Linked DNA regions of Coraliomargarita algicola. The protein of the gene in region 1 binds, or shares a complex with, the protein of each later gene. Links are inferred from orthologs where the notes say so. Each region holds a gene or a part of one and is shown on either strand. Other genes may lie near its edges.

What was found. The genes of interacting proteins can lie anywhere in the genome.
Region 2: SH580_RS01215 (region 1) and SH580_RS16230 share a complex: the UniProt entries of both Escherichia coli proteins name them as parts of the 2-oxoglutarate dehydrogenase (OGDH) complex. The link is inferred for Coraliomargarita algicola from one-to-one orthologs.

Annotation. Positions count from the first base shown.
Region 1 is NZ_CP138858.1:338,568-342,856, forward strand. Bases 448-3,751 are described here. They hold SH580_RS01215 (2-oxoglutarate dehydrogenase E1 component), read right to left. Parts: upstream 3,405-3,751; coding sequence 648-3,404; downstream 448-647. Other genes in these bases: SH580_RS01220 (hypothetical protein), read right to left, coding at 3,563-3,751. Outside these bases: more of SH580_RS01220, read right to left, coding at 3,752-3,919; SH580_RS01225 (DUF2911 domain-containing protein), read left to right, coding at 4,066-4,289. UniProt on the Escherichia coli protein: E1 component of the 2-oxoglutarate dehydrogenase (OGDH) complex which catalyzes the decarboxylation of 2-oxoglutarate, the first step in the conversion of 2-oxoglutarate to succinyl-CoA and CO(2).
Region 2 is NZ_CP138858.1:3,931,771-3,935,092, reverse strand. The notes cover bases 1-2,830. They hold SH580_RS16230 (dihydrolipoamide acetyltransferase family protein), read left to right. Parts: upstream 1-685; coding sequence 686-1,975; downstream 1,976-2,830. Other genes in these bases: SH580_RS16220 (Ppx/GppA phosphatase family protein), read left to right, coding at 2,575-2,830; SH580_RS16225 (hypothetical protein), read right to left, coding at 2,107-2,418; SH580_RS16235 (alpha-ketoacid dehydrogenase subunit beta), read left to right, coding at 1-646. Also shown: more of SH580_RS16220, read left to right, coding at 2,831-3,322. UniProt on the Escherichia coli protein: E2 component of the 2-oxoglutarate dehydrogenase (OGDH) complex which catalyzes the second step in the conversion of 2-oxoglutarate to succinyl-CoA and CO(2).

The sequences.
Region 1 (4,289 bases):
CGATCTTGCGACGTAGTGGCGACATCTTTTTGCGAGTTTCGTTGCGTTCTCCTGCGGGACTTGCTGCTGGGGTGGGGGCAGTCGGTTTGGGAGCTTCTTTTACCGGCGCAGGCGCGCTGGCAGCTTCGAGAATGTCGCTCTTGGTGACGCGCCCATCTTTGCCAGAGCCCGCAATTTTAGAGGTGTCGACGCCCGTTTCCTCGGCTGCTTTGCGAGCCGCGGGTGAGAGTGGCTTTGGCTCGGCTGCTGGGGTGGCTGGTGCCGTCTCACTGCTGGAGGCTGGCGCAGCGCTGCTGGGCTCGCTTTTACTTTCAGCGGGAGTCGCTGCCGGAGCGGCTGCAGCACTCTCCGGTGACGCGGCACTTTCATCGATCGTGGCGACCACCTGGCCGATGTCGACTTCGTCTTCGACTTCGACTTTGAGGGAGATGATACCCGCGACTTCGGCGTTCGCTTCAGAGGTGATTTTGTCGGTTTCCAGTTCGTAGAGAACTTGGTCTTTTTCGACGTAGTCGCCGTCTTTAACATGCCATGCAGCCAGGATGCCTGAGCTGATGGATTCGCCCATTGCGGGGATTTTTACTTCGGTAGCCATGATATTGAATTAAGTATTAAGATTATAGAAATCTGAGATCACGTTCGGATGCTTAAAGTGAGAAGGCTTTCTCGATGAGTTTCTTTTGTTCGTGACGGTGCATCGCCAGTGAGCCGACGGCGGGGCTGGCGGACTCCTTACGGCCTGCGTAGATCGGCAGCTGGCCGATGCTTTCCATCAGTCGAGGTGCAATGAAGCTCCAGGCTCCCATGTTCTTCGGCTCTTCCTGGCACCAAACGAAGCTCTTTGCTTTAGGATAATTGGCGGCGATTCGCTCGAGTAGATCCGTGTTGAGTGGATAGAGTTGTTCGATACGAATGATGGCTGTGTCCTTGATCTTGTGTTCCTGACGGTGCGAGGTCAGATCGTAGGACACTTTACCGGAGCAGAATATGATGCGTTTGGCTGTTTTACGGCTGACTGTTTCGTCGTCGAGTATGGACCAAAATTCGTTGTCGGTGAAATTCTCTACCCGTGAGACACAGTCTTTGTGACGTAGTAAGCTCTTAGGCGACATGATGATCAGTGGCTTTTTGAACTCACGTTTCATTTGTCGACGCAGCAGGTGGAAATACTGTGCAGGCGTGGTCACATTGCAGACTTGAATATTGTTTTCCGCACAAGCTTGCAGGAAGCGTTCGAGGCGTGCCGAAGAGTGCTCGGGGCCTTGCCCTTCGTAGCCGTGGGGGAGTAGCATGACCAGACCACTTAAGCGTCCCCACTTGGACTCGCTGCAAGTTATAAATTGGTCGATGATCACCTGAGCGCCATTCACAAAGTCGCCGAACTGAGCTTCCCAGATGCAGAGCATTTGAGGGTAATCGAGCGAGTAGCCATAATCGAAGCCGAGCACGGCCGCTTCGGAAAGCAGCGAATTGTGCACGCAAAATTGCGCTTGGCCTTCCTGTAGGTCAAGTAGCGGCACGTATCTTTCACGTGTCTGATTGTCGTAAAGGACCGAGTGTCGGTGGCTAAAGGTGCCACGCTCGCAGTCTTGCCCGCTCAGTCGAACGGGCGTGCCGTCGATGAGCAAACTACCAAAGGCCAAGGCTTCGCCCATGCCCCAGTCGATACCGGTATTTTCTTTGAACGCTTTGAGTTTCGTATTGAGTTGGCGGACGATTTTCTTGTTCGCATGAAAGCCTTCGGGCACATTTGCGAGTTGTTCCGCGATCATTTCCAGTTGCTCCTTGGGCACGCGGGTGTCGAAGCCCTTGAAGTTGTAAGGGGGCTGCTTTTTCGCATTGGATTCCGCAAAAGGATCGATCGATTCATCTTCACGGGCCTTGGCGGTTTCGAAGGCGACTTCAAGCTTCTTGTGGTAATCCGTCTCGATTGCCTTGACCTCTTCTTCGGTAAATTCGCCGCTGGCAATCAGGCGCTGCGCAAAGGCGCGACCGATGAGAGGCATTTCCGAAATGGTCTTATACAAAATTGGCTGCGTGAAGGCGGGTTCGTCGGCCTCGTTGTGGCCGTGTTTGCGCCAGCAATACATGTCGATCACTACATCACAGCCAAAGGTCTGTCGGTAGTCGAAGGCGGCCTCCACTGCTGCGACGACGGCCAGCGGATCGTTGCCATTGACGTGGAAGATGGGGGCTTCCACGATTTTGGCCACGTCAGTGCAGTAGCGGCTGGAGCGCGCCTCTGAAGGATCGGTGGTGAAGCCGATCTGATTGTTGATTACAAAGTGAATCGTGCCGCCCGTGCGGTAGCCCTTCAGCTGTGAGAAGTTAAAGACTTCGGCTACGATGCCTTGACCTGCGATGGCCGCGTCACCGTGAATGAGAATAGGCAATACACGCTTGCGATCGAGGTCCTCGCGAATGCGTTGACGCGCCCGTGCTTTACCTTCGACGACGGGATTGACCGCCTCCAAGTGGCTGGGGTTGGCTGCCAAGCGTATCTCGACCTCATGGCCATCCGTTGTCTTACGACTGGTTTCAAAGCCCAAGTGATATTTGACATCACCGTCGCCGTAAATGGTGTCGGGCACATAGTTCTCTGAGAACTCGCGAAAGATGTAGTCGAAGGATTTGCCCAGGAAATTGGCCAATACATTGAGACGGCCGCGGTGGGCCATGCCCATGACGATTTCGTCGACACCGTTCTTGCTGCAGCGCTCAAGCACGCTTTCCAGGCAGGCTATCAGTGTTTCGCCGCCTTCAAGTGAGAATCGCTTCTGACCGACATAGCGTGTCTGCAGAAAGTTCTCGAAGTCCTCGGCCTGCATGATGGTACTCAGGATCCGGTGCTTCTCTTCTTTTGTGAAGCGGGGGATGAAACACTCGGGCTCGATACGAGCCTGAATCCAACGGCGCTTGGGCGTCTCTTGAATGTGAATATACTCCGCGCCGATGGTGTGACAGTAAGTCTTTTCCAATCGTTCGATGAGCTCGCGCAGCGTCATCTCTGTGCCGCCTAGGTAGTTGCCCGTGTGGAATACACGCTCCAAGTCGGACTCTTCAAAACCGAGCCGCTCTAAAGTCAGACGCGGATTGGTGGGAGCTTCCTTCGTCAGCGGATTGAAGGCTGCGATGGTGTGGCCGATGGAGCGGTACGCGTAAATTAGGCCAATCGCGCGTGCTTGCCGTGTGGCATCACTGTCCGCTTGTGTGGGACTGACATTGGCAATGTCAGTGCCGGTTGAGGTGGCGGATGGATCGGATAGTTCCTCACTGGCGAGCTCGAAACCTTCAAAAAAGGCACGCCATTCAGCGTCGAGTTTTTCAGGGCTCGTGCGCCAAAGGTCGTAGTTTTCGTCGATCAAATCGGCATTCCAGCGATTCGCGATAGTTGAGTGATTCATGGAGATTTCTGGTGGGCAGTTGTGTGATCTCACGATTACTTCACACTTATTAGCAACACAAATCTTTATGCGAAGAATTGCTCGTTATTCGAAACTCTAATTTCAGGATTCCTTTTTAATTGCTGCCTGAATAGCGTTTGCCTTGATGTCAAGCTTATTTAGCTTCCGAAAGTATAGCTTTTTTCGTGGGTTTCTTCGTTGATCGCAAGGCGATCTTTGACGATTGGAAGGGTGAATACCACCGTTGGTTTATCCTCTTCACGTCCGGTGTAGGTGATCTGTCCTAGCCAGGGGCTATTTTTCTCGGTGAATGTATAGCCCTTAGTTTGTAGGTCTTTTCCGAGCGCATTCATTTTGGAGCGACTCATGCCGCTGCCTGCGAAGTCAAGCACGACATGGCCGTGTTGGCCTTTGTCTTGGTTGATCAGGCAGTCAACTTCCGGCGTGTGCTTGTGAACGGTAACTAGCAGCTTGGCGATTTTTTCGAGTCGGTGGCGTAGGCTTCGTGGTTTCATGGGGTGTATGATGGGACGCTTTTTCCTTAAATCAAGCTTCGCCCGCTTGCTGCGAATGTATTGGCGGCTTGGCCCATTTATGATGTGCTGGATAAAAACATAAAAATGTTGAAATAAAAGAAGGGTGCTAGGCTCGTAGCCTGTCTATGCGAATACCAAAAACCTTATCGATCGTTGCAGCTGCTATTTTACTCGGCGCTGCTGGCAGTTTTGCTCAAATTAAATCACCGGCAGCCAGTCCTTACTCGGAATTGAAGCAAATGGTCGGTGTGACCGAATTCACGGTGAAATATTCCAGGCCTGGAGTGAAGGGTCGTGAAGTGTATGGCCAGCTGGTGCCTTATGGCGAAATTTGGCGCACCGGAGCGAA
Region 2 (3,322 bases), 3.6 Mb from region 1 along the record:
GCCCATCGTCGTTCGCGGTCCCGCCAATGGTGGCACGAGCGTCGGCGCGACACACTCACACACACCGGAAAACATGGTGGCCAACCACCCGGGCCTGAAAGTCGTCTGCCCTTCAAACGCTTACGATGCCAAGGGTTTGATGAAAGCCGCCATCCGTGATAACGACCCGGTCTTCGTAATGGAAAACACCCTGCTCTACGGAGAAAAGTGGGAAGTACCGGAAGAAGAATACATCGTCGAGCTCGGCGTCGCCAATGTGCTAAAAGAAGGCAGTGATCTGACGATTGTCTCACACGGCCGCTGTGCGATGCTTTCGCTACAAGCCGCAAAAACGCTGGAAGAAGAGCACGAGATCAGTGTGGAAGTCGTCGACCTGCGCTCCATCCGCCCGTTGGATGAAGAGACCATTTTAAACTCGGTCAAGAAAACACACCGCGTCATGCTGGTAGAAGAGAACAAGCCTTTCTGCGGCGTAGATGCTCAGATCTCCCACATGATTCAGCTCAAAGCCTTCGACTATCTGGACGGCCCGATTCACCGTGTTTCCGCGATCGACGCACCGAACTTCTATTCCAAAGAACTGGAAGACTGGCAGATCCCTAACGAAGAGCGCATTATCGAATGCGCACTGAAAGTTATGGCATAACGAACGCATTCATCTCCTAATTCATAATTCCTAATTCTTATGGCTACACTTATCGACATGCCCAAACTCAGCGACACCATGACGGTGGGCACGCTGGTCAAATGGTTAAAAAACGAAGGCGACGCAATTTCCAGCGGCGACATGATTGCGGAGGTCGAGACTGACAAAGCAACCATGGAAGTCGAGTGCTTCGACGACGGCGTACTGATCAAACAATACGCCGCTGAGGGCCAAGAGGTCGCCGTCGGCGATGCCATCGCAGCGATTGGCGAAGAGGGCGAAGAAGCGCCTGCGGCACAGAATAGCGCACCCGCGGCTGCAGCGGCCGCCGAACCAGAACCAGCCGCCGCAGAATCCACGCCCGCGCCAAGCGAGTCGGCCCCCAAGCCCGAGCCGAGCCCGGCCGCAGCGCCTGCACCCGCGACAACTACAACTGATGGACGTATCAAAGCCTCTCCTTTAGCCAAAAAGATCGCTGCTGATAAAGGCATCGACTTAGTAAGCATTCAAGGCACAGGCCCTGGTGGACGCATCGTCAAAGCAGACGTTGAAAATGCGAAACCCGGAGCAGCCGCCCCGGCCAGCAGCACACCAGCCCCTGCCGCCGCTCCTGTAGCGACTCTGGAAGCCTTGGATCTGCCCGTATCCAACATGCGCAAGAGCATCGCGAAGGCACTGGTAGGCTCCAAAACACAAGCCCCGCACTTCTATCTCCAGATCGAAGTCGACGGAGCCCCACTCGCCAAACTGCGCGCCGAACTCAATGCGAAACTAGCCGATCTCCCCAAGGAGCACGGTGGCACCAAGTTTACAGTCAACGATTTGACACTCAAAGCCGCGGCTGAAGCCGTGCGCCGGGTGCCCGCCATCAATCGCTCATGGGAGGGTGAGAGCATCAAGCAACACCCGAACGTGCACCTCGCCTTTGGCGTTGCGATCGACGACGGCCTGGTCACTCCAGTCATTCGCGCAGCCGAAACCAAAGGCCTGCGCGAAATCGGAGCCGAAGCCAAAGTGCTGATCAAGAAGGCCCGCGACAAGAAGCTAACTCCCAACGAAATGAGCGGTTCTACACTCACGGTCACAAACCTTGGCATGTTTGGCATCTCCGATTTCTACGGCATCATCAATCCCAACAACGCGGCCATCCTCAGTATCGGCGCAACGATTAAGAAACCAGTCGTCAACGACAAGGACGAGATCGTGGTCGGCCAAGTCATGAAAATTGGCCTCTCAGGCGACCATCGCACCATCGACGGCGCAGTCGGCGCACAGTATCTGCAAGCGCTCAAGGAAATCTTGGAAACCCCCGCCTTGATGTTGGTCTAGTCGCTATAGACAGATTTTTCAAAAGCCCGCGAGTCATCGCGGGCTTTTTTTGTGTGACAGAGCGGCCACCACATTCGAAATTCACTGAACAGCGGAGGAAGTCGCCCCCAAGGATAAGCCCTGAGCAACAGTTACTCTGCCAACTTGGCTTCCACCGCTGTCAAGCGCCGCTCCAGCTCAGACACACGAATTTTCAATTGAGCATTTTCCCGCTTTAAAAGTTCCAAATCGTCTGGAATCTCCACCGCATAGTCCAAGTCCAACTGCTCCAATGCTTCGGCTTCAAAAGCAGCCTTCAAATCCAAAACATCAACTGCTTGCTTAAATTCTACCAAGCGCGAGTCGGGGGCCAAATCGGACGCTCCCAACGGCAATGGAGTTTCGTATGCAAACAACAGTGCACTGCTAAAAAACGAAACAACAACCAAAGTTAAAAATCGCATATTCCGAATCTGACAACAATCCAACGAAAGTCCAGCCCCTGTGAATCCTCTCGAAGTAGGATGTCGGACTTCGAACGTTCCCGCCCCAGTCACATCAGATCGTCCTGCTCCCCCATCCAATCTTGACGAAATCCCATCTGCATTGTGCCATGACGCATGCCAGACACAGTCGCAGTCATCGATGTAGGCAGTAACTCCATCAAGTTACTGGTCGCGCGAGCGGGAATTGCTCCCCATAGCTTGGAAACGCTTTTCAGCGAAACCATCGAGACTCGCATTAGCGCTGGCATTAGTCGTGAACTTCCACACTTAAGCGATGAGGCCATGCAAGCCGGCACCCAGACGATCGCGGAGCTACAGCGCATGGCGCACAACTACCATCCCAGCCAGACCGCGATTGTCGCCACCAGCGCAGTGCGCGATGCAATCAACGGACACGAATTCGTCCAAGCGGTTTTTGAAGCAACTGGCTTGCAGATACGCATCCTCAGCGGCCCCGAAGAAGCGACTTACATCGGTCAGGGCCTCAGCTGCGATCCCGCCATCGCTGGCCTGACGCGCTTCATCCAAAGCGATATCGGCGGCGGCAGCCTGGAACTCATTCGCTTCGAGAACGGCCAAATTCAACAAGCGATCTCACTGCAACTGGGCGCGGTGCGACTGACCGAGCAATTTTTGCAAGATAAAGAAGCCCCACTCTCAACCGAGATCGAGCAAGCGATCCGTCGGCATGTAACTGAGCAGCTAACTACCAGCGGCTTCGACTTTCAACCCACTGAACTACCGCTTATCGCCACGGGCGGAGCCTATACCGTGAGCCGTGCTGTATTGGCTGCCCAGACTGACTGCGACATCGAGCAATCCCCACCCCATTTAGAACGCACGACGCTGACCCAGCTCAAAA